Regions from separate parts of the Leucobacter holotrichiae genome, predicted to be linked through region 2. Evidence: predicted binding sites of a transcription regulator. Region 2 holds the regulator's gene; the other holds the start of a gene.
What was found. The regulator LexA, encoded in region 2, represses DNA repair genes until DNA is damaged. The targets are predictions, from matches to a motif close to TCGAACANNTGTTCGA.
Positions count from the first base shown of each region.

Region 1: AC0KXF_RS10240 (phosphorylase family protein) is a predicted target of LexA. The motif match lies at 6,534-6,549, and genes of this name have one in related genera.

Region 1 is NZ_JBVUAC010000007.1:37,709-52,005, forward strand. Features, by position in the region: gene AC0KXF_RS10225 (choice-of-anchor G family protein) at 1-2,599, opposite strand, end outside; gene AC0KXF_RS10230 (helix-turn-helix transcriptional regulator) at 3,036-5,636, shown strand; tRNA gene AC0KXF_RS10235 (tRNA-Ser) at 5,720-5,810, shown strand; gene AC0KXF_RS10240 (phosphorylase family protein) at 5,872-6,429, opposite strand; gene AC0KXF_RS10245 (hypothetical protein) at 6,750-7,055, shown strand; gene AC0KXF_RS10250 (S-ribosylhomocysteine lyase) at 7,205-7,696, shown strand; gene AC0KXF_RS10255 (nucleoside phosphorylase) at 7,808-8,560, opposite strand; gene AC0KXF_RS10260 (amidohydrolase) at 8,644-10,089, opposite strand; gene AC0KXF_RS10265 (SDR family NAD(P)-dependent oxidoreductase) at 10,150-10,986, opposite strand; gene AC0KXF_RS10270 (isoprenyl transferase) at 10,988-11,773, opposite strand; gene trhA (PAQR family membrane homeostasis protein TrhA) at 11,876-12,691, shown strand; gene AC0KXF_RS10280 (hypothetical protein) at 12,719-13,204, opposite strand; gene recQ (DNA helicase RecQ) at 13,341-14,297, opposite strand, start outside.
Region 2 is NZ_JBVUAC010000001.1:645,098-659,394, reverse strand. Features, by position in the region: gene AC0KXF_RS03105 (methylenetetrahydrofolate reductase) at 1-464, shown strand, start outside; gene lipA (lipoyl synthase) at 709-1,677, opposite strand; gene lipB (lipoyl(octanoyl) transferase LipB) at 1,833-2,534, opposite strand; gene lexA (transcriptional repressor LexA) at 2,627-3,286, opposite strand; gene AC0KXF_RS03085 (hypothetical protein) at 3,549-3,962, shown strand; gene AC0KXF_RS03080 (histidinol-phosphate transaminase) at 4,015-5,112, shown strand; gene hisB (imidazoleglycerol-phosphate dehydratase HisB) at 5,123-5,731, shown strand; gene hisH (imidazole glycerol phosphate synthase subunit HisH) at 5,728-6,405, shown strand; gene priA (bifunctional 1-(5-phosphoribosyl)-5-((5-phosphoribosylamino)methylideneamino)imidazole-4-carboxamide isomerase/phosphoribosylanthranilate isomerase PriA) at 6,432-7,178, shown strand; gene AC0KXF_RS03060 (SseB family protein) at 7,204-8,079, shown strand; gene AC0KXF_RS03055 (sodium-dependent transporter) at 8,206-9,819, shown strand; gene AC0KXF_RS03050 (methionine/alanine import family NSS transporter small subunit) at 9,816-9,989, shown strand; gene AC0KXF_RS03045 (AzlD domain-containing protein) at 10,038-10,370, opposite strand; gene AC0KXF_RS03040 (AzlC family ABC transporter permease) at 10,363-11,064, opposite strand; gene AC0KXF_RS03035 (DUF1844 domain-containing protein) at 11,070-11,447, opposite strand; gene infC (translation initiation factor IF-3) at 11,725-12,288, shown strand; gene rpmI (50S ribosomal protein L35) at 12,367-12,561, shown strand; gene rplT (50S ribosomal protein L20) at 12,606-12,989, shown strand; gene AC0KXF_RS03015 (TrmH family RNA methyltransferase) at 13,124-13,933, shown strand; gene AC0KXF_RS03010 (hypothetical protein) at 14,144-14,293, shown strand.

The DNA of each region.
Region 1 (14,297 bases), on a different contig from region 2:
CGGTCGCGTCGGGATCAGCCGTCGCGGTCGCAGTCGCATCCGGGTCAGCCGTCGCGGTCGCAGTCGCATCCGGGTCAGCCGTCGCGGTCGCAGTCGCATCCGGGTCAGCCGTCGCGGTCGCAGTCGCATCCGGGTCAGCCGTCGCGGTCGCAGTCGCATCCGGGTCAGCCGTCGCGGTCGCAGTCGCATCCGGGTCAGCCGTCGCGGTCGCAGTCGCATCCGGATCAGCCGTCGCAGTCGCAGTCGCATCCGGATCAGCCGTCGCAGTCGCAGTCGCATCCGGGTCAGCCGTCGCAGTCGCGGCAGCCGTCGGATCGGCAGTCGCGTTCGCATCTACGTCGGCCGAAGCCGTGGCAGAGGCGGTGGCCGAGGAGGTAGTTTCAGCAGCGGCCTCCGAGGAAGCGGCAGCAGCAGCCTGCGCGTCAGCGGTCGCCGCAGCCGAAGCAGCAGCCGACGCATCGGCGTCCTGAGCGGAATCAGCGGTCGAGTCGGCCGAAGCCTGAGCCGAAGCGGAAGCAGCCGCCTGCGTGTTCGCCGAAGCCTCGTTCGAGGCTTCCGCGGTCGCCGCAACTGCAGCGGCAGCGTCGGCGGTCACGTCCGCGGCCGCCGAAGCGGTCGTGTTCGCGTCCTCATCGGCAGCAGCCTGAGCCGCGGCCTGAGCCGAGGCGTTGCTGTTGTCGTCGGCCGTCGCCGAAGCGGATGCCGAAGCCGAAGCGTTCACATTCGCACCGGCGTCGCCCTCGGCCTCGACGACCGTGCTCGCGTCAGCGGTACGGCCGGAGGTCTGGCCCTCAGCAGAGAAGCCGGCCTCGCCCACGGGGTAGTCGGCGGGGACATCCCAGGTCGTCTCGATCGCGCCGTTCTCATCGGCGGTCACCGTGGTAGTGGTGCCGTCGGGAAGGGTGATCTCCACGTCCTCTCCGGGCTCGAAGCCCGCGCCGGTCAGCGTGACGGTGCCGCCCTGCAGCACCGGGTTCGGCGAAGCCTGGAGCGTCGCCGGCACCTCGTCGAGAGCGTCGACGGTCGACGATCCGAGCTGCAGAGACACAGCGCCGTTGGTCGCGACGTTCGGCAGGAGGCTGATGCTCAGCGCACGAACCGTGAAGCTGCCCTCGCCGAAGTCACCCTGGCCGCCGGCCAGCGTCGGCTGCTCGTTGATCGTGATGGTCAGCAGGTTCTGCAGCAGCGGCTCGAGCGCGGAGATCACGGGAGCGACAACGCCCTCGACCACCGTCATGAGCGCGGGCTGCACGTTCTGAACGGCGGTGCTCACGAGCGGATCGAGAATCTCGCCGCCGATGGTGGTCAGCGTCGAGGTCAGCAGATCGACGACCGGCTGCAGCAGCGTGCCGATGTTCACCGGAATCGGAAGGCCCGGCAGCAGCGTCACACCCTCGACGTTCACAACCGGAGCGTCGTATCCCTCGGCGCCGATGAGGCTGCCGATGCTCGTGTTGACGGTGATCGGTCCCTTGGCCACGTCGAGCGTCCCGAGGAGGTAGTTGACACTCAGGCCCACCTCGACATCCAGGGTCACCGCGAGGTCGTAGATCCCCTGGGTGATGAGGTCCACGGCCTTGGTCACGAGCGAGTTCGGGCCGTTGCCGATGAGCGCATCGCTCACACCGTCGAGAATCGCGGTGACAGTGGCGTCGTCGAGCACCGGGGTGTTCGCGGGGAGGGTGCTCAGGCTCGTCGCGCCCGAGCCATCCACCACGAGCCGATCCAGATCCACGTGGATCGTGCCGTCGGCGAGGCTGATCGAGACCGATCCCTCGGCGTTCTCGAGCGGGGTCTGCAGCAGCGCCTCACGAACCTCGGTCGTCAGAGACGTCGTGTCGACACCGAAAGCGTTCAGCTGCGCATCGACCAGGGGAAGCCCGTCCAGCGTGTTCACCAGGTTGGCGATCGCGGTGCTGAGGGCACCTCCGTCCTGAATCGCTGCTTCGATCGGTGCGAGGATGCCACCGACCGCGCCGTCGATCTCACCGGTGAGATCCGCCACGAGCGGGCTCTTCACATCGAGGCCGAGGCCCGAGAACATGTACTCGCTGGTGACCTCGCCCGAGACGGAGTCCGCGCGGGATCCGAGTGCACCGATGCTCACCGAGGCTTCACTCAGCACCGTATTCACGAGTTCGTCGCTCAGCACCTGCCGCAGCAGACCGGTCGCATCGAGCTTGCCGCGCTCGAAGTTCGCGCCGTTTCCATCCGCATCGAAATCGAGCGAACCGTCGGCGTTGATGAGACCGGAGGAAGCGGAAGACTCCGTCAGCGAAGGCGACGACGACCAGCTCGAGATCGCTCCGAGGTTGCCGAGATGCAGCAGGCCGCCGTTCGTGCCATCGCCGATCAGCGGCAGGTTGATCCCGCCGAGGTCGACGTTGAGCAGGCCGAGCGCCTCGAGATTGAGCGATTCGGTGTTCGGTCCGGCGTTGTCCGGGAACTCGCTGAGCGAGGACGCGGTACCTGCTACGTCCAGAGAAAGCGCGTCGAGCCACAGAGCGTGGCCGTGCGCGGCCGAGTCGGCGGTGATGTCGACCGTGTCCGCCGAGGCAGTGAGCGGCGCGATCGCCACCCCTCCTGCCACAGCGGTCACCGTCGCCGCGCCGAGCGCAAGAGCACGGAAGCCGCGTCTGCGGCTCCGTCTCTTTAGTTCGTTCTTATTTTCCAAGAGACTCCCCAGTCATCTCGTTGTTTGGCAATGGTCCAGTGCGCGCCTCCGCCGCCGCACGAAGACCGTGCGAGGACGCAGAGACACCCGAACTGAGACTCTCAGCAAAGGTTCAGGAGGTCCACGAGTCTCCGCAGCCCGCACGTTCCCACCGATCACTACTCATTCGCAGACCGATCAATACTGAGATAGAGAGGTAGGATCCCTGAGATGATGCGGGCGTGTCGCATAACGGAACGGCCACGCCGTGCGCAGCCGCCGGAAGCAAGCCCGAAGAACCATCTAGTGTGGTGCATGTTCAGTAGCACATTTGTTGGGGAACTTTTGTGGGGGAACTGCTGAACGATCAAGGGGGAGCATCATGCAGGGGGCGATTGAAGCGACCGACAAGGAGGTCCGGGAGACGATCCTGCGTCATGTTCTCAGTACCTCCGATCCGGTCCTTGTGACGGGGCCGAACGGCAGCGGCAAATCCCACCTGTTGCGCTCGCTCTCAGCGTCGCTCTCCGAGCACGATGTACAGCACTTCATCGTCGAGGGCACCGACCCCGATGCCGCGCAACGCATCGAACAGCTGCCGCCCGGCGCGCTGACACTCGTCGATGACTGCGAATTCGCCTCGTCCGAAGCGCTGCGGGCGATGGCCGAACGCGTTGCCGCGGGATCGAACGTGCTCGCCACGATCACCGAGTCATCCGCTTCCACGGGGTACGGCGAGCGCATGCGGCGCCTCCACGAGCGGTTCCCGGAGGCGAGGAGCATCCTCGAGCGCATCCAACCGATCCGGCTCGAACCGCTCTCCGACGACCAGATCGCCCGGCTCGTGCATCGAGCCAGCCCCGAGCCGCTGTCATCGGTGACGGTCGCCGCCATCCAGCAGCTCTCCTGGGGGCTGCCGGGCGCCGCACTGACGCTGCTGCAATTGCACCGCAGCGGATCCCTCTCGAGCACGCCGCGCCCCAAGATCCTTCGCACGCACGCCTCCGACCTGCATCTGTCGACGCTGCACCACCCCATCCGCATGGCCGAAGCGCAACTCACCTCCGAGCAGATCGCCGCGGCCGTCGTGCTCTCCGAGATCGGCCCGCGCAGCCGCAGCGGTATCGCCGACGTCTTCGGGGCTGAGACGCAGTCGAGGCTCTTCGACAGCGGCCTTCTGCTCCCCCACCCCGACTCACCGGGACTCTTCGGAGTGCCGGGACTCTACGCCGCAGCCGTGCGCAGTCTGACCACACCCGATACGCTCGGACGCGTTCGGCAGAGCACCGCGACCCACCTGCTCTCACAAGAGGCCTACGGGATCCCGCTCCCCGACCACGAGGCGATCTTCTGCGCCGGCGTACTCAGTCGCAACGATCGATCCATCGCCTCCGATCCTCTGCTCAGCGAGCAGCACGCATCCTTCCTGAAGCGTGTAATCGGCGATCTTGTCAACTTCGGCGAGGGCGCGAGGGCCCGCGATCTGCTCCTGCGCCTGGGCCAGCAAGGCCCGGGCCTCTGCCCCCTCGCCCGCGCGAGACTCGTCACCGTGCTCCGCGACGCGCATGTGGGGCTGCAGTCGCTTCTCGGCGCGACTCCGCCGCACGGCAACTGCGACCTCCCACCGACGGAGCCTGAGAAGAGGATCGCCGCAGGCTTCCTACGGAGCAACCTGGCAGCGGAGGTCGGCCTGCCGTTCGAACCCGATCCCGATATCACTCCCGACGACCCGGAGTGGTCGGACGCACAGCTGGTGATCCGACGCTGGAACGACGCGGAGCCGCTCGCCGAAGACGCTCCTGAACTGCTGCGGATCGCACGCACTCACCCGCGACCCGAGATCTCACTGCTGGCGCAGCAGTTGCTCTCCTTCGAAGCGGCGCTGAACGGCGTGCGCTACCGCTCTTTCAACGTCGACGATGTCGAACCGCGGATCGCCCGCCTCGCGGTCCACGCCTCCGAGAGCCTGCGAGATGTCCTCTCGACGGCGGTCGTCGCGCAGAGCGTCATCCGGTTCTTCTCACCCGGGCTCGCCGACGATGCTCCCCGGCTGCGCAACCTCGTCGACCGGCTCCCGGGATCCTCCCGCCACCGCATCTGGCTCACCCACCTCTTCGCCGCCCGCACGGCCTTCCTCCACGGCGACCTGACGCGCTCGCTCTTGGAGTGGGAGGGCTTCGCGGATCGTCTTCCTCGCTTCATCGCCTTCCGCCTCACCGACTTCATCAGAAACGTGAGTCACCTGTCGTTCGACCAGGATCAGAACCCGCAAGCGCTGCGGCTGTACAGCACGCAGGTGCTCATCTACTTCTCCGGGCAGCTCGACAGCGTACGGGCGGAGGCCTTCGCCGATCCCGCATCACCCGCGGGCCGCGCGCGAATCGGCTCAGGGGACCCTGGAGAGTTCGAAGCGCTGCCGCACCAGGGGCCGATCCGCGCGCATCTCGAGGCCCTGCGCGCCCAGAATCCGGCAGCGCTGCTCCGCGCGGCCGAGAGCCTCGAGTCCCTCGGCTTCCGGGCACCCGCGGCGTACGCGCTGCGGGAAGCCCGACGCATCTTCCTGCGGCGTCGCGCGAGCGGCAGTGTGACCGCGACCGATGCGCGCCTCGCCGCTCTTCGTACCAGCGCCGCGCGAAGCGTGCCCTGGTTCAACGCCGACGCGATCTCCACGCCGCCTCGCGAACGGCTCACCCCGCGCGAGACCGTCACCGCGCAACTCGCGGCCGAGGGCCTCAGCAACCGCGAGATCGCCGAGCGCATGCGCTGCAGCGTGCGCACCGTCGAATCGCACCTCGCGCAGGCGCGCGCCAAGCTCGGAGTCTCGAGCAGAGAGGCGATGAAGGCGCGACTCGGCAATCTCATCAGCGGCGAGGAAGCCCGCAAGGCGGGTGCGGGGGCCGGACCGTCGGGGTCGGGGGCCGTTCCCGGTTCGGCGGCCGGGTCGAGGCCAGGGTCACCCCTGGCTGGGACCCGCCGCCGCTGAGATCTGCAGCGCTGCCCATTGGACACGCCCGATGTTCCCGCCTCGATTCGCGTTGCGCAACCGGATGCCGTATTCTTTTTCGCGGTGACGTGTCCGAGCGGCCGAAGGTGCGACTCTCGAAAAGTCGTGTGCGGTAACCCCGCACCGTGGGTTCAAATCCCACCGTCACCGCCAGAGCGAAGGCCCCGAGATCCTTGAGAAGTCAACGGATCCGGGGCCTTCGTCATGTGTCGCGTCAGGCGAGCCGCTCCCAGAACTCCCGCAGCTGCTCGCTCTTGCGGAAGACGATGGTGTCCCATTCCTCATCGGTGGTCGCGCTGTCGGCGAAGTCGGACGGCACCTTGAACAACTGCAGGGGCACCCCGAGACGCTCGCACACGCTCGCGTAGGCGTACGCCTCCATATCGACGAGCGAGGCACCGAGACCCGCGATACGAGCGCGCTGCGCGTCGTTCTGCACGAAGACGTCCCCGGTCGCGATCACGGCGGTGCGCTCGGGGGGCAGGATCGCGGGGCCCGCCGGACGCAGCTCCGGCGAGGGCAGCGAGAAGTCGTGCTGCACCACGCCCGTGATCTGGTAGACGTCCTCGAGGCTCGGTCGCTCGGGTCCGTCGCTCACGACCCCCGCCGTGCCGAGCACCACCACCTGGTCGATCCCGCCCGCGGCGAGCGCGGCCGCGAGCGACACCGCGGCGTTCACCTTTCCCACGCCAGTCACGAGGTGCGGCACGTCGGCGAACGCCGAGGCCTCATCTCGATGCGCGAAGACGAGCAGCGTGGTGGATTGTGGCATGGGAACTCCTCACGGCGCGGGTTGCCGATCGACGCGGATCTCGGGGATTCCGCGTGCCACTGCGATGTCATGGCGGAGGAATCTTCGAACCACACTAGCGTTTTTCGAAGACATGTTCTAAACTGTAGAACTGAGCTTGTGAGCGACCCGCGTTTCCGCCCGAAGCAATCGGACAGATTCAAGGCGTCGAGAGATCAACTCCGCGAGTCCCGCGAAGCTCAGCAGCACGGTCCGGCCCTTCCACACGGCCGCCTTGGCATGAGCCGTGCGCACACCGTAATCCGGCGCACCACGGTGGTGCGCCCTCGAAAGGACTCATCATGGAAACCACCAACATCATCGATCTGCAGCAGAGGCGCGAACGCCCCCTGCGCACCCCCTACCACTCCCTCGGCGCTGACCACGAGATGCTCGTGCCCGACTGGGCGCAGCACCGCTCCGTGTACCGCTCTCAGGGGCGCACCCTGTATCTGGTCGAGACCGACCGCCTCGACGAGGCCCGCGACGATCTTCGCCGCCTCGACCAGGTCGGCTGGGAAGTGCACGTGACTGAGGATCCCGAAGCTCCGCGCGGTTCCCGCGCGCGCATCGCCCTCACGCGGCGTGACCTCGTTCGCGCTGCCTAGCCACCCTCTTGTGAGCCGGTCGCGCGATCCGCGCACCGGTTCGCTCCAGTGGGAGTCGCGACGCGCCGCCTCGCTCTTCGTGAGGCAGTGTGTCGCGACTCCCACTTCGCGCTTATACCGCCCGTGCGGCTCCTCGCTACACTGGCGGCATGAGCGATGTCGAACTTGCCGAGGTTGAGAGCTTCTCCCTGGACCACACGAAGGTGCTCGCCCCCTACGTGCGCCTGATCGGTGTGGAGCACGGCCCGAAGGGCGACGCGATTTCCAACTACGACATCAGGCTCGTGCAGCCGAACCGAGGAGAGATCCCGACCGCCGGCCTGCACACCATCGAGCACACGATCGCCGGGCTGCTGCGAACGCGCCTCGACGGGCTCATCGACATCTCGCCCTTCGGCTGCCGTACCGGCTTCCACATGATCGTCTGGGGCGAGCCGACCCCGGAGCAGGTGGGCGCGGCCATCAAGAGCTCGCTCGAGGATCTGGTCGAGCGAGTGACCTGGGACGACGTGCCCGGTACCGAGGCCGTGAGCTGCGGCAACTACCGCGACCACAGCTTGCACTCCGCGAAGGAGTGGGCGAAGCAGGTGCTGGATCAGGGCATCAGCCTCGACGCGTTCGACCGCTCCCGCCTGGCGTAGCCTCTGCGCCGCCCAGAAGGAAAAGACAGAACGGGGAGTCCCATATTGCTGCGATCCGCACTCGGGCAGCAGCAATATGGGACTCCCCGTTCGCGCGCGAGCGCGCGGCGTCTACGCGACGAGCACGTCGAGCGCGGTCTCGAGCGCCCCGTCGACCGCGCGCGTGACGACCTCGCGGTAGGGGTCGTAGCCGTCCATCGACTCGTCCTGCGCCGCGAGCGGGTTGCCGTCGATCGCGAACACCGCGCCGGTCTCGATGCCGTGCAGCGACGCGATCACGAACAGCGCAGCGGCCTCCATTTCGACGGCGACCGCGCCCGCGCGCTGCCACATGCGCAGGTCCACGCCGGTGATCACGTCACTCGGATAGAACATGTCGCCCGTCACGACGATGCCGCTGTGCACGTCGAGGCCGGTCTCGGTCGCGGCGCGCTTCAGCGCGATCGTGAGCTCGGGCGTGGCGAGGGCGGGAAACTCGGTGGGCACCAGCTGGTGGCTCACCCCGTCGGCTCGCACCGCGCCCGTCGCGACGACGATCGCACCGTCGACCACGTTCGGCTGCATACCTCCCGCGGTGCCCGAGCGGATGATCCGGGTCACTCCGCCGCGGGCCAGCTCCTCGAAGCAGACCGCCGCGCCTGCCGCGCCGACACCGTGCGAGGCGACCGTGACCGGAACGCCTCGGCGCGTACCGGCATACACGTGGTACTCGCGGTTCGCCGAGAGCTGTCGCACGTCATCGAGGCGCTCGGCTACGCGGGCCGCACGGGCGGGATCACCGACCACGAGGGCGCGCTCTGCGAGATCGGAGACGCGAGCGCGCAGGAGCGGGAGTTCGGCGTCGGCGGGAAGTCGTACGGGCATATGATTGGCCTTTCGGTCGGGGCGATCAGGGGCTGGGATCGGGAACTGAGGGTCGGTAGCAGATCCACCGTATATTCCGCAGGTCACATATTCTCTCCGGCGGCCTCCTCGCCGATGGCTCCCTCAGCTGCGGCTCGCAAACGAGCCCGCGCCTGGGCCGCCCGAGCACGGATCGCGGGGGCGTCGAGCGTCAGGTGCTCACCGTCGGCGTAGATGTGCCGCCCGCCCACGAAGACGTGCCGCACGTCGGCACCTGTCGCACCGAAACCGAGGTGCGAGACGAGCGCACCCGGCTCCGCTGCGAGATCGAGCGGAGTGGCTGAGGATCCCGATACGTCGAGCGCGATCACGTCGGCGAACCGTCCGACCTCCAGCGCGCCGGAGTCGGGGAAACCGATCGCCTCGGCCCCGCGGCGCGTGGCGATATCGAGCATGTCCGCGGCCCGCACGATCGAGGCGTCCTGGTGGGCACCGCGATGCAGAATGGTACCGGTCTTGATCTCCTCGAACAAGTCGAGGGTGTTGTTGCTGGCGACCGAGTCGGTGCCCAGCGACATGCGCAGCCCGGCCCGTTGCCAGGCCGGCAGCGCCGCGATGCCGTTGCCGAGTTTGAGGTTCGAAACGGGGTTGTGGCTCACGGCGGTGCCTGTGGCGGCGAACAGCTCGATCTCGCTCTCGGTGAGGTGCACGCAGTGCGCCGCGAGCACGTCGGCTTCGAAGAGGCCGAGCGCGTCGAGATGGGCAGCCGGAGTCGCACCGTACTGCTCAGTGATCTGCGCGACCTCCGCGGCGGACTCCGAGATGTGGGTGTGGATCGGGATCCCCCGCTCGATCGCCCGTGCGGCGACCTCGCGCAGGAAGTCTGGCGGGCAGGTGTAGGGGGCGTGCGGGCCGTAGGCGATGCGGATCTGCGCATCGCCCGCGTATCGCTCCGCGAGCGCCTCCGTCTGCTCCGTCGCCTCGGCGCCGTTCCAGGACGAGACCCCCGGGAAGCCGACTGCTTCAGGTGCGAACGACGCCAGCGCGACCATCGCGCGCATGCCCGCAGAGCGCACCAGCTCGACGAGCGGCTCGTCCCAGTGGTACATGTCGGCGAAGGCGATCGTGCCCGTCTCGATCATCTCGACCATCGCGAGTTGCAGCCCGACCTCCACGTCCTCGTGGGTGAGGTGCTGCTCGAGCGCCTGCACCGCAGCGAGCCAGGGCATGAAGCCCTCGTCGTCGGAGACGCCTCGCAGCAGCGTCATCGCGGAGTGGGTGTGACCGTTCACCAGGCCCGGCATGAGCACGTGCCCCGTCAGATCGTGCGTGACGCGGCCGGAATGCGCGGGGACGCCCGTCTCATGGATGCCCGAGGCGCTCTCGAACCTCGAAGCGCCCGGTTGAGCGCCATCGAGATTCGCGATGCTCTCCGGCCTCGCGGATCCCGCGTAGGTGATGCGCCCGTCGGCATCGAATGCGAGCTCGGCGTCGACCACCACCCCGCCGGGGGTGAGCATCGCGTCGGCTCTCAGTACGGTCTCGGTCATCGCGCCTCCCTGTGATCCACGCCCACTGTATCGTCAGCCTCGGACAGGCACGGCGATCCACTACCACCCGGGGGTGGCGAGCATGCCTCCGTCGACCGCGAGATCCTGCCCCGTGATGAACGAGGCCGCTGACGACGCCAGCAGCACGCAGGCATTGCCGATGTCGGCGGGAGTGGCAAGGCGGCCCAGCGGGGCGTGCGAGATCCAGCTCTCGACGCCCTCGGGCCACGCCTCGGCGAGCCCCGGCCGCTCCACGAGCCCGGGAGACACCGTGTTGACCCGGATCCCGGCCTCCCCGAGCTCCAGAGCGGCGGCACGCGCGTGCATCACGAGCCCGGCCTTCGCGACCGCGTAGTGCGCGTGCGCAGCGGCGGGCCGACTCGCCTCGATCGAGGCGATGTGGGTGATCCAGCGGTTCGGGCGGCCGCCCTCGACAGACTCAGGCAGCTCAGGTACTCGCATCTCGGCAGCCGCTGCCTGCGACAGCTCGAACACCGCGCCGAGATTGGTCGCGATCACCTCGTCCCACTCCTCGCGCGACGTCTCGGCGAGAAGCGCGAGCGGCTGGATGCCGGCGTTGTTCACGAGCCCGTCGAGGCCCCCGAGCGCGTGCACCGTCTCCTCCACGAGCCGCGCCGCGGCTCCCGCCTCCCCCAGATCGGCGCGCACCGCGACGGCGTCAGAGCCGTGCTCGCGCAGCTCCTCCACCAGGCGGAAGGCGGCGCCGACCGAGGCCGCTGACGCGCCCCGATAGTGCACGGCGACACGAGCACCGGCCGCGGCGAAGCGCCGCGCGATCCCGCCCCCGATCCCGCCGGAGGCGCCGGTGACCAGCACCCGCTGCCCGCCCAGGTCGGGCAGGCTCGCGTCCCGTGATGCGCGCGCACCGATACTCACGTCAGCCCCCCATCCGGCGCTGCCGCGACGAGTAGTCGCGCAGCGCGCGCAGGAAGTCGACCTCGCGCAGGTCTGGGTACAGTGCTTCGACGAAGTAGAACTCGGAGTGCGCCGACTGCCAGATCATGAAGTCGCTGAGGCGCTGCTCGCCCGAGGTGCGGATCACAAGGTCCGGGTCGGCCTGCCCGCGCGTCCACAGGTGCTCGCCGATGCTCTCGGGTGTGAGGTGCTCGGCGAGCGTGTCGATCGTGCCGCCGGCGGCCTGATGCTCGGAGATGATGTCGCGCACGGCCGCGGTGATCTCGCTGCGGCCGCCGTATCCGACGGCGAGGTTGATGTGCAGCCCCTCATGATCGAGGGTGCGCTGCTCGGCCTCGCTCAGAGCGTCTGCCAGCTCGGGCGAGAGCCCGTCGCAGGAGCCGACGTGCTTGACGCGCCAGCGCGGGTTCTCGGCGAGCTCCGCGGCGAGCCCGGCGATGATACCGAAGAGATCCTCGAGCTCCTGGCGATCCCGGGCCCGCAGATTGTCAGCCGAGAGCAGGTACAGCGTCGCCGTGCCGACGCCGGCGTCCTCGCACCAGCTCAGAAACTCGAGCACCTTCTGCGCGCCCGCGCGGTGCCCGAACGCCGCCCGCTCCTGCAACCGCTGCTTGGCCCAGCGCCGATTGCCGTCGACGATCACCGCGATGTGCTGCGGGACGCGGCGAGGATCGATCTCCCGGCGCAGGCGTCGCTGATACAGCCGGTAGAGCAGTCCGGCGCGCGGCGTCGTGGGCTGGGCGTTCACCCTCAGAGTGTATCGCCTGCGCGGTGAGGGTTTGCGGGGCGCCTGCCTGGGGATCCCCATATATATGCCCCGGCAGAACTGTATGGAACATACACTCGAAGGATGAGCACGAACGGCTCCTCCGAGGCCTCCCACCCAGTTTCCGAGCCCGGCGACCGGCGCCCGTTCCCCGAGCCCGACAGGCTGTCGCTGCCGCTGCTCGCCGACGCGCTCGACCACCCTCGCGATGCACCGCAAGGCGCGCCGTCGGACGAGCCGACCCCCACCCCGGCGACCGAACCGAAACCGCGCTGGCGCGGATGGATCCACGCGGGCATGTTCCCCGTGGCGACGGCCGCCGGTATCGTGCTCATCTCACTCGCGCACGGCCCCGTGGCGAAGTGGGCGGCCGCGATCTACATGCTCTCGAGCATGCTGCTCTTCGGCGTCTCGGCGCTGTACCACCGCTTCAACTGGAAGCCCAGCACCAAGCAGGTGTTCAGGCGCCTCGACCACGCGAACATCTTCCTCCTGATCGCCGGCACCTACACACCGATCGCGCTGCTCGCGCTGCCCCTCGACAAGGGTGTGCTGCTGCTCGTGCTCGTCTGGGCCGGGGCGCTGCTCGGCATCGGCTTCAGGGTGTTCTGGATCGGGGCCCCGCGCTGGCTCTACGTGCCCCTGTATCTACTGCTCGGCTGGGCCGCGGTGATGTACATGGTCGACATCTACCACGCGAGCGCCGCGGCGATGGTGCTCGTGATCGTGGGAGGTCTGCTCTACACGCTCGGTTCGGTCGTGTACGGACTCAAGCGACCGAACCCAGTGCCCGGCGTGTTCGGCTTCCACGAGATCTTCCACGCACTGACGGTGCTGGCGTTCCTCTGCCACTGGACCGCGGCCCTGCTGGTAGCGCTCGACCCCGTCTACCTGAGGTAGACGGGGTCGAGCCGGCATCCCTTCGGATCAGCCGGCGTTGCACACCTCGGCGAGATCCTGTCCCGCCTTCGTCAGGGCGTCGGCGCGCTCCTGCATCGAAGCGGAGGCCTCCTCGAGATCGGCCTGCATCTTCTCGAGGTCTTCCATGGCCGCGGGATCGGTCGGGTCGATCTCGTCCATGTTCGGGATCTCGAGGCCCGAGAGCTGCTCGACAAGACCGTCGAACTCGGAGCTCACCTTGCTCAGCGGGGTGAGGACCTCCTCGTTGGTGACCTTCTTCTCGGCGTCGGCGAGCGCCTCCTGCACCGGCTTGAACAGCTCGGCGTAGTCGGCATCGCCCGACATGGCCTCCTGCATCAGACTGCTCGTGTTCGCGTTGACCTCTTGCATGGCCTCGCTTGCGCTGCTGCACGCATCCGCGACGCTCTGTCCCCCAGAGCAGGCCGCGAGCGAGACCGTGAGCGCGGCTGCGGCGAGCGCGCCGCCGACGCGCGCGATCGTGGTGATCTTCATCTGGTTCCCCCCGGTAGTGCGTTTCCCGCCTGAGGTTCGCCAGGCCGGAATGTGACCTTCTCAGTCTAGTCACAGGTTCGCGACCCTTCCTTCCGATCCTACCCCCTTGCGATCCCGCCGTTCAGCCGCCCTCCGGCTAGCCGGCCGCGAGCACCTCGAGCACGGCGGCGCCGTAGCGTTCGAGCTTGACCTGCCCGATGCCGGAGATCGCGAGCATCTCCTCGTCGCTGGAGGGCCGGTGCACCGCGAGAGCGGCGAGCGTCGCGTCGCCGAACACCACGTACCCCGGAACGCCCTGCTTGCGCGCTTCGCCCGCGCGCCACTCCCGCAGCCGTTCGAAGACCTCGGCCTGCTCGGGCGAGAGGTCGGCGGCCGCGGCCGACCGCTTCGAGGATCCGGATCCCGATCCCGCATCCGCCGTGCGCCCGCCGCGGGCGGCCCGCGCCACGACCTCCTCGCGCATCATGACCCGCTCTTCGCCTCGCAGCACCGGCTTCGCAGCTTCCGTGGGGGCGAGCACGCCCCACTCGCCGCGGGCCTCGACGAGTCCCGCGGCCAGCAAATGCCGCACCACTCCGCGCCACTGCGCGACCGACCACTCCTTGCCGATGCCCCAGGTCGAGAGCTCGTCGAGCCGCATCTGCGTGACGCGCTCGGATCCGACGCCGCGCAGCACGTCGATGTGCTGGCCGGCCGCGTAGGTGCGGCCGCGCTCCTTCTGCGTTCGGATGATCGTGGAGAGCAGCATCTGGGACGGGATCGTCGCGTCCCACAGCTTCGGCGGATCGAGGCAGACGTCGCAATTGCCGCAGGTCTCCGGCGCCTGCTGCCCGAAGTACCTGATGAGGAAGCGGCGACGGCACTCGACGCCCTCGCACAGCGCGAGCATCTGGTTGAGGTGGCGCGTCTGATTCGCCCGCGTCGCGGCATCGCCGTCACCCGACTCGATCATCTGCCGCTGCTGCACCACGTCCTGCAAGCCGTACGCCAGCCAGGCGTCCGACGGCAGACCGTCGCGGCCGGCACGGCCCGTCTCCTGATAGTAGCCCTCGATCGACTTGGGCAGATCGATGTGCGCGACGAACCGCACGTC
Region 2 (14,297 bases):
GTGTCGGGCGCACCGCAGTAGCCGCCTATCCGAACGGGCACCCCCTCTCGCGGTCTCGCGCGGAGGACATCGAGTGGCTCATCGCGAAGCAGGAGGCGGGGGCGCAGTTCGCGATCACGCAGCTGTTCTTCCGGCCCGATGAGTACCTCGGGTTCGTGAGCAACGCCCGCAGCGCGGGCCTGCGGATCCCGATCCTCCCCGGCCTGATGCCGGTCTCGACGAGCGCGCAGCTGCGCAAGGTGGCCTCGCTGGCGGGTCGGCCGGCGCCGGCGAGTCTCGAGCGGGCGCTCGAGGAGGCCGGCGGCTACGCGCCCGAACTGGGGGTCGAGCACACGGTCGAGCTCGCCCGCGAGCTGCTCGCCGGCGGGGCGCCCTCGGTGCATCTCTACACCTTCAACCGGCACGAGCAGGTGCTCGCCGTGCTGCGGCAGCTCGAGCTGCTCACGCCCGACCCGGTCGCCTGACGGCAGGCGCGCCTGCTGCGGGATCCGTCCTCGGCTGCGCTGTTTCTGCCGCCGCCCGCGTCGTTCGCGCCGCTGCGCCGTTTGCGCCGCCGCGTCGCGCCGGGCGCGACGCGCGCACCGTTGTAGGCCTCCTGCACCATTGTGGACCTCTCGTACCGCGCGAGAGGTCCACAATGGTGCAGGAGGTCTACATCAGCGGGGGAGTCCGAGCCGAGGAGCTCCGGCTCGCACCCGGCGGGGTCCGCTACACCGCCTGGAGGAAGGCGTCATCGGCGGCGGCGCGCTCCGCGAGGTGCTGCAGGTGGGCGGGAACGGGGCGCCCCTTCGCCGCCATCGTCTGAGCCCAGAGCCGCCCCGCCCGGTAGGAGGAGCGCACGAGCGGGCCCGCCAGCACGCCCGCGAAGCCGATCTGCTCGGCCTCGGCCTTCAGCTCGACGAACTCCTCGGGCCGCACCCAGCGATCGATCGGGTGGTGCAGCTTCGAGGGCCGCAGGTACTGCGTGAGCGTGAGGATGTCGCAGCCGGCGTCGCGCAGCTCGCGCATCGTGTCGGTGATCTCGCGGCGATCCTCGCCCATACCGAGAATCAGGTTCGACTTCGTGATCATGCCGGCGTCGCGTGCCTGGGCGATCACGTCGAGCGAGCGCTCGTATCGGAACCCGGGGCGAATGCGCTTGAAGATGCGCGGCACGGTCTCGAGATTGTGGGCGAACACCTCGGGCGCGGCCTCGAACACCTGCGTAAGATCCTCGGGGCGTCCGCCGAGGTCGTCGGCGAGGCACTCGACGCCGGCACCGGGGTTGAGCGCGTGGATCTGGCGGATCGTCTCGGCGTAGAGCCAGGCGCCCGTGTCGGGCAGGTCATCGCGGGTGACGCCGGTGATCGTGGCATAACGCAGACCCATCGTGCGCACCGACTCGGCGACGCGACGCGGCTCGTCGGTGTCGAGGGGCAGCGGCTTGCCCGAGGTGATCATGCAGAAATCGCAGCGGCGGGTGCAGATCGAGCCGCCGATGAGGAAGGTCGCCTCGCGATCCTCCCAGCACTCGTAGATGTTGGGGCAGCCGGCCTCCTGGCACACGGTGTGCAGGCCCTCGCGCTGCACGAGCGAGCGCACGTCGGTGTACTCGGGGCCGGTGCGGGCGCGGGTCTTGATCCACTCGGGTTTCTGCTCGATCGGCGTCTCGGCGTTGCGCGCCTCGATGCGCAGCAGCCTGCGTCCCGCGGGATCGGCCGGGCGAGGCACGGCGGTGGTGCTCTGCTCGGCGGAGGGGTGCTCGGCGGTGATGCGCCCGGCGGCGATCCGCTCGGCCGCCGCCTCCTGCTCCGCGAGGATCTCGGCGAGGGGCCTGCCGATGTTGGCGGCGCTCATTCGGCGACCTCCGCGAGGCTGGTGGAGAGGCGGGCCGCGAGGCGCGGCGCCACCTCCTCCGGGGTGATGCGCCCGCCCGCGAGGACGCTCAGCGTGGTGACGCCGGCGTCGGTGATGCCGCAGGGGACGAAGTTCGCGAACGGCGCGAGGTCGTTGCAGCAGTTCAGGGCCAGGCCGTGCGTGACGATCCCGTCGCTCGTGTGGATCCCGATCTGCGCGTACTTCTCGACCGTGCCCGGGCTCCGCTCGGCCCAGACCCCGGAGCGGCCCGGTACGCGGATTCCCGCGACGCCGAAGCCCGCCGAGACGTCGATGATGACCTGTTCAAGCTCGCGCACGAAATCGACGACGCCCAGGCGTTCGCGCAACCGCACCACGGGGTAGACGACGAGCTGACCCGGGCCGTGCCAGGTGACCTTGCCGCCGCGGTCGACGGGCACGACGGGGGTGCCGTCGTGCGGGTACTCGTCGGGGTCGGATCGCCGGCCGGCCGTGTAGACCGCGGTGTGCTCGAGCAGCAGCACCGTACCGCGATTCTCGCCCCGCCTGACCGCTTCCGCGGCGGCGCGCTGCAGTTCGAGGCCGCGCTCGTAGGGCACGGTCTTCGGAGCGAACCCCGCGATGACGGCGGCGGGCGGGGCAGCGGAGACGGCAGGCGGAGGGTCGGTCTCGAGGGTGGAGAGCGGGAGGGAATCCATGGGGACCAGACTAGTTGTACCCGGTTCAACAAATCAAAGGCGATGAAAAAGGCCGGGGTGTCGCGCCCCGGCCCGTCGTCGACCCGCCCCCCTTATACGGAGCGGAAGACTGCGACAACGCGGCCGAGCACCTCGGCGTGGTCGCCGAGGATGGGTTCGAACGCGCTGTTGCGCGGGAGCAGCCAGGTGTGCCCGTCGCGACGCCTGAAGACCTTCACGGTGGCCTCGCCATCGAGCATGGCCGCCACGATGTCGCCGTTCTCCGCCTCGCGCTGCTGTCGCACCACCACGAAGTCGCCGTCGCAGATGGCCGCGTCGATCATCGAGTCTCCGATGACCCGGAGCATGAAGAGCTGCCCGTCGCCCACGAGCTGGCGGGGGAGCGGCACGATCTCCTCGACCTGCTGATCCGCCGTGATCGGGACGCCGGCCGCGATCTGCCCGACGAGTGGAACGTAGGCCGCCTCCTCCACCTGCTGAACGGGAGCCTCCGCGATCGCGGCGCTCGTGCTCGCGAGCTCGACGAGGATCTCGAGCGCGCGGGGGCGGTTCGGGTCGCGCCGGATGTACCCGCCCAACTCGAGGCGGCTGAGTTGGTGGGTGACGCTCGAGAGCGACGAGAGGCCGACGGCGTCGCCGATCTCGCGCATGCTGGGCGGATAGCCCCGCGTGTCGACGGAGCGGGCGATGCACTCGAGGATCGCCTGCTGCTTCTCGCTCAGGGGCTTCCGGGCGGGGGGCGCGTCGCTCATCGCAGTCCTTTCCGAGGCCCGAGGGCGGTGTCGGTGTGGGTGGATCCATGAATGTCAGTGGTTGCTGGTTCAGTGATCCCGTTGATCGAAACCCTAGCCGCTGGGCTCGAACACTGCCAAACAAGTGTTCGAGTGTCGTGGAAAAGATCGAAACATATATTCGAATCTCTGCTTGCGGTCTTGATCTATCGAAGATATATTCGAAATAGATGTTCGCGCCGACGTGATACTCGCGAATATCGGAGAGAACGGAGAAGCCACCATGAGCGCACAGGCGGTTCTGCAGCAGGAGAGTCACCCGGCACGTACGACGGGCGCGAAGCTTCGTCTGACCCGTCGCGGGCGTGTGGTCTTCGGTTTCCTCGCCACAGTGCTCCTCGCGGGGCTGCTGGCGTTGATCGCGACCTTCGCGGCTCCGCAGGCGCTTGCATCTGTCGGCGCTGCGGGCCAGGGCTCCGACCAGCAGTTCCACTATGTCGTGGTGCAGCCCGGGGCTTCGCTGTGGTCGCTCGCGACCGAGCTCGATCCCGAAGCCGATCCTCGAGACCTGGTCGCGGAGATCGTGCAGCTCAATCAGCTCGATGGCTCCGGCATCGAGGCTGGCGACGCGATCGCGGTGCCGCTGCGCTATTCCGACAGCCCGGCGGTGTTCCAGTCCGAGGAACTCGCGGCCTGAGGTGCGGGAGGGGCGTCCACGGCCCCCGGTCCTGCGGCTCTAGAATGGTTCGGTGACCAGTCTGAGCGACCTTCCTCTCCGCGCTAATCTCGTCGGCAAGGTGCCCTACGGGGCGCCCCAGGATCCCGTTCCGGTGAGCCTGAACGTCAACGAGAACACGCATCCGATTCCCGAGAACGTGGTCGCCGACATCGTGGAGTCCCTCGCGAATGCGGTGCGCGGGGTGAATCGTTATCCCGATCGGGAGTTCGCCGAACTGCGCGAGGCGCTCGCCGGATACCTCGGGCACGGGCTCACCCCCGACCAGTTGTGGGCTGCGAACGGCTCGAACGAGGTGTTGCAGCAGATTCTGCAGGCCTTCGGCGGACCGGGTCGTTCGCTGCTGAGCTTCACTCCCACCTACTCCATGTACCCGCTGCTCGCCTCCGGCACTGACACCGAGTGGGTCGCGGTCCCGCGCCCGGCCGATTACGCTCTCACCCCCGACCTGGTCCAGGAGGCGCTGCGCGAGCATCGCCCGGATATCGCCATCCTGTGCGGCCCCAACAACCCCACGGGCACCCCGCTCGATCGCGAGGTGATCCTCGCCGCTTATGACGCGTTCGACGGTATCCTCATCGTCGACGAGGCGTATCACGAGTTCGACGCCGAACGGGAGAGCGCGGTCTCCCTACTACCGGGGCGCCCGCGCCTGCTCGTATCGCGCACCATGAGCAAGGCGTTCGCCTTCGCGGGCGTGCGCCTCGGGTACCTCGCGGCGGATCCCGCCGTGATCGACGCTCTCAGGCTCGTGCGGCTGCCCTATCACCTGTCCGCGCTCACGCAGGCCGCCGCGACCGCGGCGATCCGCCATTCCGCCGAGATGCTCGCGACGGTCGCCGATATCCGTGAGCAGCGCGATCGGCTCGCCGCGGCACTCGAAGGACTCGGATACAGGGTGCACCCCTCGGGCGCGAACTTCCTGCTCGTCGGCGGGTTCTCCGATCCGGACGGCGTGTTCGAGACCCTGCGCGCGCAGGGCATCCTGATCCGCAACCTCGGCATCGACGGGCATCTGCGCATCACAGCGGGCACCGAGGCCGAGACCACGACCGTCATCGAGGCGATCGCGGCCCTCACCCCCGAAAACGCCCGCTCGGATGCCCGATAGAATCGAGCTCATGACCGCAGCAGCACGCACCGCCTCGCTCGAACGCTCCACGAGCGAGTCGCAGATCAGCCTGAGCCTCGACCTCGACGGCACCGGCGCCTCCGACATCGATACCGGCGTGCCCTTCTTCGACCACATGCTCACGGCGCTCGCGCGGCACTCGCTCACCGACCTCACGGTGAGGGCGAAGGGCGACGTGCACATCGACGTCCACCACACGGTCGAGGACACGGGTATCCTGCTCGGCCAGGCGCTTCTCGAGGCGCTCGGCGACAAGCGCGGCATCTCCCGCTACGGCGATGCGCTCGTGCCGCTCGACGAAGCCTTGGCACAGGCCGTGGTCGACATCTCGGGCCGTCCGTACCTGGTGCACTCGGGCGAGCCGGCCGGCTACGAGTTCCACCTCATCGGCGGCCACTTCACCGGGTCGATGGTGCGCCACTTCTTCGAGGCGCTCGTGCTGAACGCGCGGCTCACCGTGCATCTGAAACTCGTCGAGGGGCGGGATCCGCACCACATCGCCGAGGCCGAGTTCAAGGCCTTCGCGCGCGCGCTGCGTCAGGCGAAGGCATTGGATCCGCTCGTCGCCGGTATCCCCTCGACCAAGGGCGCCCTGTGACCCAGGGCGTCGCGGCTCCCGGTCCCTCGGCACGCTCGGGGAACGGCAGGAAACGCGTCGTCGTGCTCGACTACGGCTCCGGCAACGTCCACTCGGCGGTGAAGGCGCTCGCGAAGGCAGGCGCCGAGGTCGAGCTGACCCGCGACGCGCGCGCGGTCGCCGAGGCCGACGGGCTGCTCGTACCGGGGGTGGGGGCGTTCGACGCCGTGATGCGGCAGCTGCGCGAGGTGCGCGGCGACGAGCTCATCGACCGTCGACTCGCAGGGGGGCGGCCGGTGCTGGGCATCTGCGTCGGCGAGCAAGTGATGTTCGAGCGCGGTGTCGAGCGCGGCATCGAGACCGAGGGGCTCGGGCAATGGCCGGGTACCGTGCGCAAGCTCGAAGCCGATGTGCTGCCCCACATGGGCTGGAACACGGTCGAAGCCCCGGAGAACTCGGTGCTGTTCCGCGGCATCGCCGAGGAGCGCTTCTACTTCGTGCACAGCTACGCCGCGACCGAGTGGACCATCGAGGGGCGCACGGAGGCCACCCGGCCGCTCGTCACCTGGGCCGAGCACGGCGAGCGTTTCATCGCAGCCGTCGAGAACGGCCCGCTGAGCGCCACCCAGTTCCACCCCGAGAAGTCCGGAGAGGCGGGCATCCAGCTGCTGCGCAACTGGATCTCGACCCTCTGATTCGAATATCAAGGAGAACCGTACGCATGAGTGAACTGGCGCAGGGGCCCAAGCTGCAGCTGCTGCCCGCGATCGACATGGTCGATGGCAAGGCGGTCCGCCTCACGCAGGGCGAAGCCGGAACCGAGACGAACTACGGCAGCCCGGTCGACGCCGCGCTCGACTGGATCGACCAGGGCGCCGAGTGGATCCACCTGGTCGACCTCGATGCAGCCTTCGGCCGCGGCAGCAACGTCGCGGTGGCGCGCAAGATCATCAAGCGCGCGGGCGACGTGAACATCGAGTTCTCCGGCGGCATCCGCGACGACGAGAGCCTCGAGGCCGCGCTCGAGATGGGCGCGCGCCGGGTCAATCTCGGCACGGCCGCGCTCGAGAACCCCGAGTGGACCCGGGCGGTGATCGCCCGCTACGGCGAGCAGATCGCCGTCGGCCTCGACGTGCGCGGCGAGACCCTCGCCGCCCGCGGCTGGACCGAGGACGGGGGCAACCTCTGGACGGTGCTCGAGCGTCTCGAGGAAGCCGACTGCGCGCGCTACGTCGTGACCGACGTCACCAAAGACGGCACGCTGCGCGGCCCCAATATCGAGCTGCTGAAGCAGGTCTGCGCGCGGGCCTCGCGCCCCGTGGTCGCGTCCGGCGGCGTGTCGAGCCTCGACGATCTCGCGGCGCTGCGCGAGATCGTGCCCCTCGGCGTGGAGGGCGCGATCGTCGGCAAGGCGCTCTACGACGGCGCCTTCACGCTTCCCGCGGCTCTCGACGTGGCCGGGCGCTAGAGCCCGCCGGGCGGAGGCCGAGCTCATGGCCATCAAGAAGCTCCCCTCGACGGGCGACGCGCCGCGCTCCACGGGCGTTCCGGAGAGCCTCGTCGCGGGCGGTCCCGCGGACTCGGCCGGCTTCCCCTGGGAGGGCCGCACGTTCGAGCATCACGGCACCGACTTCGCCGACGACGACGGTGAGACGCCGGATGAGCTGCGCACGGCCGTGTCAGCAGTGCGCGAGGTCGCGGGTGCGGTGGTCCGGGGCGATGCGGATCCCGACGCGCTCGCGGAGGCGAACGCCGACGCGATCCTCGCCCTCTCGCGCGTGCGCGTGCTGATCCCGCTCCTCGCCGAGGCGGGGGACACGGGGATCACCCCCGACGGCCGCACGGTCGAGAAATCGCAGGAGCTGTCGATCGTGACGATCGCCGCACCTGACGGGCGGCGAGTGATGCCCGTGTTCAGCTCCGTCACCGCGATGCGCGCCTGGCACGCCGATGCCCGTCCGATCCCGGTGCCCGGGCCGCAGGCCGCGCTCGCCGCGGCTCAAGAGGAGACCGACCTGATCATCGTGGACCCCGGCAGTCCCGAGCGCGAGTTCGGTGTGCGGCGCACGCAACTGCGTGCCGTGGCGCTGGGGGAGCGCTGTCTGCCGGCGTGGGCGGATCCTGCGGTGATCGAGGCGTTCCGAGCATCGACCGCCCGCGACCCGCGCGTGGTCGAGGTGCTGCTGGTGCCGGGCGATCCCGAAGCTCGGCTGCTCGCCCCCGAGACCGACGTGGTGCTGCGCATCGCGTCGGGGCTCGCCAGAGACGAACTGCAGGAGGTCGTCACCGGGCTGCAGCAGCGGTGGGCCGCGAGTGACCTCATCGCCGAGCGGGTCGACTCGCTGCGCATCCGGGCCGTCGCCGCCTGAGGGGTGCCGCGGCGACTTCCGCGCTGCTCTGCGGGTGGCGACGCGCCCGCGGATGCGGTCGTGCATGTCCGAGGCACCTGTTACGCTCTCGTACACATCCGGCTCAATGCGAAGGAGCAAGCCCTTATGACTTCGAGCACGTCAACAATGGCGGCGCCCCAGCCCCGCGCGGAATGGACGGGCCAGATCGGCTTCATCATCTCCGCCATCGGTTCGGCGGTGGGTCTCGGCAATATCTGGCGCTTCCCGGGCGTCGCCTACGAGAACGGCGGCGGCGCCTTCCTGATCCCGTACATCGTCGCACTGCTGACCGCGGGCATTCCGATCCTCTTCCTCGATTACGCCATCGGGCACCGCTTCCGGGGCTCCGCACCGCTCGCATTGCGGAGACTCGCGGGCAAGATGGGCGAGGGAATCGGGTGGTTCCAGGTGATGATCTGCGTGTTCATCGCGATCTACTACACCGCGGTGCTGGCGTGGGCCGCGAGCTACTTCGTGTTCTCGTTCAACGTGCCGTGGCGAGATGACGCGACGGGGTTCTTCGTCGGCGAGTACCTGCAGCTCTCGGATGCGCCATTCACGATGGACTTCGTGCCGGGCGTGCTCATCCCGCTGGTGCTGATGTGGGTGATCACCCTCGTCGTGCTGGGCGCGGGTGTGGTGAACGGCGTGCAGCGCATCAACATGATCGCGATCCCGCTGCTCATCGTGGGCTTCCTCGCCCTGGTGATCCGCGCCCTGTTCCTGCCGGGAGCCGCTGAAGGGCTCAATGCGCTCTTCACGCCCGATTTCGGGGCGCTCGCCGATCCCGGGGTCTGGGTCGCCGCGTACAGCCAGATATTCTTCTCGCTGTCGGTGGCCTTCGGCATCATGATGACCTACGCCTCCTACCGCAAGCGCCGCTCGAACATGACGACGCCCGGCCTCGTCGTCGCCTTCGCGAACTCGTCGTTCGAGATCCTCGCGGGCATCGGGGTGTTCGCAACGCTCGGGTTCTTCGCTTTCCAGCAGGGCATCGGCATCGACGAGCTCGAGGGTCTGACCGGAGTCGGGCTTGCGTTTATGACCTTCCCGGCGATCGTCGCCGAGATGCCGGGCGGGCCGTTCTTCGGGGCGCTGTTCTTCGGGTCGCTCACGCTCGCGGCGCTCACCTCGCTCATTTCGATCCTCGAGGTCGTCTTCGCCGGTGTGATCGACAAGTTCGGGATCGGCCGCAAGACGGCGGCCTACGGCCTCGGCGGCGTACTCGCGGTGATCTCGATCCTGCTCTTCGGCACGACGTCGGGACTCGTGGCGCTCGACACGATCGACAACTGGGCGAACAACATCGGCATCGTCGCCTCGGCCGTGGTGATGACCATCACGGTGCTCTGGATTAGACGAGCCGGGCGCGAGCTGAGCGGGCACCTCAGTGCCCTGTCGACCTTCAAGGTCGGGCGCACCTGGTTGTTCCTCGTCTCGGTGCTCGGCCCGGTGGTGCTCGGCTACATGCTCGTCGCCACGGTCATCGACCTGATCAACAACCCCTACGGGGGCTATGACACGACCTACCTGCTGATCGTGGGCTGGGGATCGGTGCTCGTCATGATCGTCGGATCCGTCGTGCTCACGGCGCTGCCGTGGAAGTTCGCACCGGATCGATTCACGCCGTGGCCGCCGCTCGATTCCTCCGGGAAGCCGGCGGCGTCCGAGACGGTCCGGTCCGGTCGACCCGCCGATATCGAGGGAGGTGCGCGATGACCCCCATCGCGATCGTATTCCTGGTGCTCTCCGCCGTGGTGGTCTGGGGAGGTCTCGTCGTCAGCGCGATCTTCCTGGGTCGCCGTCCCGAGATCGTGCACTATCCGGCGGGCGGAGACGATCCCGCCTCCGAGGAGGTCTACGACCTGCCTCCGATCCGGGACACGTGAGCCTGCTCGTCTCATGAGCCTGTCGAAGGAAACGACGGCTGGTGCCGCTCAGAACATGTTGAGCAGCAGCACGTAGCAGGCGGTACCCGCCGCGATGCTGAGCAGCGCGCGCCGCTTGCCGAGCAAGTGCACGACCACGGTCACCGCGGAAGCTGCCGCGATCGCCCACAGCTCGCCAGGGCGGGCGATGATCTCCTCTCGCAGCACGACGACGACCAGGATCAGCAGCAGGCCGGCGGGCATCCAGCTGCCGAGCCGCTGTACGAGTTTCGACTTGCGCAGCGGTTTGAGTACCGCGAACGGGATCGCGCGCAGGCCGAGGGTGATGATACCGCCGATCGCGATCGCGGAGATCAGGTACCAGACGGTTATGTCAGTCATCGTCGTCTCCCGTCGCTGCTGCGGTGCGTCGGACGAGCAGGTGCCGCGCGACGAGCAGCGCGGTGAAGATGATGAGCGCGACGAGCAGTGCGGAGCTCGGGGCGATGAGGATCGCCGCGGTCACGGAGAGGCCGGCCAGCACGATCGACGGGATCTCCCTGCGGCTCCGGGCCGCGTCGAGGGTCATCACGATGAAGAGGGCGTAGAGGGCGAACTCGAAGCCCTCCACGGGCTCGGGCAGAGCGTTTGCGATCGCGACGCCGACGAGTCCGCCCGCGACCCAGTAGCCCTGCATGGCCAGCTGGCCGGTGACGATACGCGTCGAGGTGAGGCTCGATTGCGGCATGAGCGCGTAGGTCGCGTAGGCCTCATCGATGAGCGCGTACACCGAGTAGGCGCGCGGCAGCCCGCTCCGCACCCGAGCCAGCGGGAAGGAGAAGGCGTAGAAGACGTGCCTGAAGTTCAGGGCGAAGACCGTGGCCGCGATGGTGATCAGCGGGGTCGCCGTAGCGAGCATGCTCACCATGAGCAGTTCGACGGAGCCCGCGAAGATGCCGATCGAGAGCGCAGGTGCGAGCCACCAGGGGAGCCCCGCCTGCACCACGAGCAGCCCGAGAGCCACGCCGAGCGGGAAGATCCCCAGCCCGACGCCGAGCGAGTCTACGAGCCCCTTCCGCGCCTCCGCCGTCGTCACCGGGGTCAGATCACCGAACCCGTGTACTTCTCCCCGGGGCCGGCACCCGGGGCGTCGGGGATCGCCGAGGCCTCGCGGAACGCCAGCTGCACCGAGCGCAGTCCGTCGCGCAGGGGGCGGGCGTGGGAGTCGCTGATCTCGGGCGCGCCGGCGGTGATGAGCCCGGCGAGGGCGTTGATGAGCTTGCGGGCCTCGTCGAGGTCGGTCTCGTTCTCGGGATCGTCGGCGAGGCCGCACTTGATCGCGGCTGCGCTGAGCAGGTTCACCGCCGCCGCGGTGATGACCTCGACGGCCGGCACCTCGGCGATGTCTCGAGCCGCCTGAGTCGCGGCCAGCGCCTCCGACTCGTGGATCGATGCGTCGTGCTGCGGGTTCTCGCTCATGCTGTCCTGACTGTCTGGGGGATATCTGTGCTAAACTTGCCTGTGGTTCTCGGCAACATGCCGAGATGCGGAAGAGGAGATTCTCCCACCCGGCACCGCATTCAAGGTTACCGGGTAGTTGGCACCCCGCCGTTCGCGGCAGCTCATAAGGGTGCGGGCGGCGCGTGCGCGGCCCTGATCTCTCTCCGTCGCTTCGATCAGAAGCGCCCATCACTTGAGATCAGAGGAGCCGGCGATCAGCGATCCCCGTACGAATGACAGAATCCGCGTCCCCGAGGTGCGACTGGTAGGACCCAGTGGCGAGCAGGTCGGGGTCGTCCCGATCGAGACTGCGCTGCGCCTGGCGGCCGACGCCGATCTCGATCTCGTTGAGGTCGCCCCGAACTCGAAGCCTCCCGTGGCGAAGATCATGGACTTCGGCAAGTTCAAGTACGAGGCGGCTCAGAAGCAGAAGGAAGCCCGTCGTAATCAGGCGAACACGATCCTCAAGGAGGTTCGGTTCCGCCTGAAGATCGACAAGCACGACTACGAGACCAAGACGAAGCGTGCGATCGGCTTCCTGTCGCAGGGCGACAAGGTGAAGGCGATGATCCTGTTCCGCGGCCGCGAGCAGTCGCGTCCCGAGATGGGTGTGCGTCTGCTGCAGCAGTTCGCCGAGGACATCGCGGAGTTCGGCACCGTGGAGTCGCGTCCCCGGATCGACGGTCGCAACATGGTGATGGTGATCTCGCCGATCAAGAACAAGTCCGAGGCGAAGGCCGAGCTGAACGCTCGTCGCGCCGAGGAGAAGGCCAGCCGCAAGGCGGACAAGGCGGCAGGCTCCGCCCCCGCCGGCGAGTAATCTACGGCGCACTGCCTCGCGCAGCTGCCCCGTGCAATATGCAGCCGTTCACGGCGCGCACACAACAAGGAGAAATCGATGCCCAAGCAGAAGACCCACTCGGGGGCCAAGAAGCGCTTCAAGCTCACCGGCTCCGGCAAGCTGATGAAGCAGCAGGCCGGCATGCGCCACAACCTCGAGGTCAAGGCCTCGAAGCGCAAGCGCCGTCTGAACGCCGAGCAGGTGCTCGCCAAGGGCGACGCCAAGCAGGCGATGAAGCTCCTCGGCCACTGATCCGGCCCGTCAACACCCCAGACTTTTCGTAAGGAAGAATAGAAATGGCTAGAGTCAAGCGGGCCGTCAACGCCCACAAGAAGCGTCGCGTCATCCTCGAGCGCGCCGAGGGCTACCGCGGGCAGCGTTCGCGCCTGTACCGCAAGGCCAAGGAGCAGGTCACCCACTCCCTCGTCTACGCGTACAACGACCGTCGCAAGAAGAAGGGCGATTTCCGTCGCCTCTGGATCCAGCGCATCAACGCTGCATCGCGCGCCAACGGCCTCACCTACAACCGCTTCATCCAGGGTCTTGCTCTGGCCGGTGTCGAGGTCGACCGCCGCATGCTCGCCGAGCTCGCCGTGAACGAGCCCGCCGCGTTCACCGCGCTGGTCGAGGTTGCGAAGAACGCCCTCCCCGAGGACACCTCGGCTCCGAAGGCAGCGTAAGCACTTTGCTCTTTCGAGCAGCACCCCGTCACCGGTAACGGTGACGGGGTGCTGCTGTTTCTGCGGAGGACGTACCGAGGCCGTGCCGACGCCCTGCCGAAGCCCGGCAGGCGGCGGGCGGGTAGTGTGGACGGGTGAACGATGCGATCCTCAGCAACCCCAAGGCTCCCCGTGTCAGGCGCGCCGCTGCTCTCGCCCGGAAGAAGGAGCGGCAGGAGCAGGGCCGTTTCCTGGTCGAGGGTCCGCAGTCGGTGCGCGAGCTGCTTGCGCACCGGCCCGAGCTCGCCGAGGTCGTATACGCCTCGATGGGCAACGAGCCCTGGCAGCACGAGGTCGACCGACTCGCCTCCGACGCCGGAGTGCGAATCGAGCGGGCCACTGAAGAGGTCATCGCGGCGCTCGGCGAGACGGTGAACCCGCAGGGTGTGGTCGCCGTCGCGCGCGTCCAGGAGGCGGATCTCGCCGAGGCGCTGCAGGCTGCGCGGCTCGTGGCGATTCTGCACGAGGTTCGGGATCCCGGCAATGCGGGGACGGTGCTGCGTGCGGCGGATGCGGCCGGGGCCGATGCCGTGATCTTCGCGGGTGAGAGCATCGACCCGTTCCATCCGAAGGTCGTGCGGTCGACCACGGGATCGCTCTTCCACTTGCCAGTGGTCGTGGTACCGACCCTGGCGGCGGCGGTCGGCGCGGCGAGTACCGCAGGCCTCACGACGCTGGCGGCCGACGTGCGCGGCGACGAACTGCCGGTCGCGCAGGCCGAGGGGACGCTTGCTGGCCGGGTCGCCTGGGTGTTCGGCAATGAGGCGCGCGGTTTGAGCGAGGCGGATCGTGCTCTGACCGACCGCTCGCTCAAGCTCCCGATCTACGGCGCGGCCGAATCGCTGAACCTCGCCACCGCGGCAAGCGTGCTCCTCTACGCCACGGCGTTTGCGCAGCGAGCATAGAGCGAAACGCGAAGCGTTTCGCCGCGAGCTGCGGTGCCGCACACGGCGGCAGGCGAGCATAGAGCGAAACGCGAAGCGTTTCGCCGCGAGCTGCGGTGCCGCACACGGCTCGCTGGCCGGGAGACGCGAGCCCGGGGATGATGCCGTGGTACCACGTGGAGGGTACCCGGGGCCGATGCGCGTCGAACGCCCTTTCGCGACGATGGGAGCATGAAGCTCGTTCAGCTCCTGCACCGGCCCGCCGTACTCCTCCCGACCGCGCTGATCGCGGCCTGCCTGCTCGCAGCCGGGATCGCGGTGACCGCCTGCGGTTATCTCGCGTATGCGACGCAGCCGATCACCGCGCTCCCCGCGCAGTAGCGTC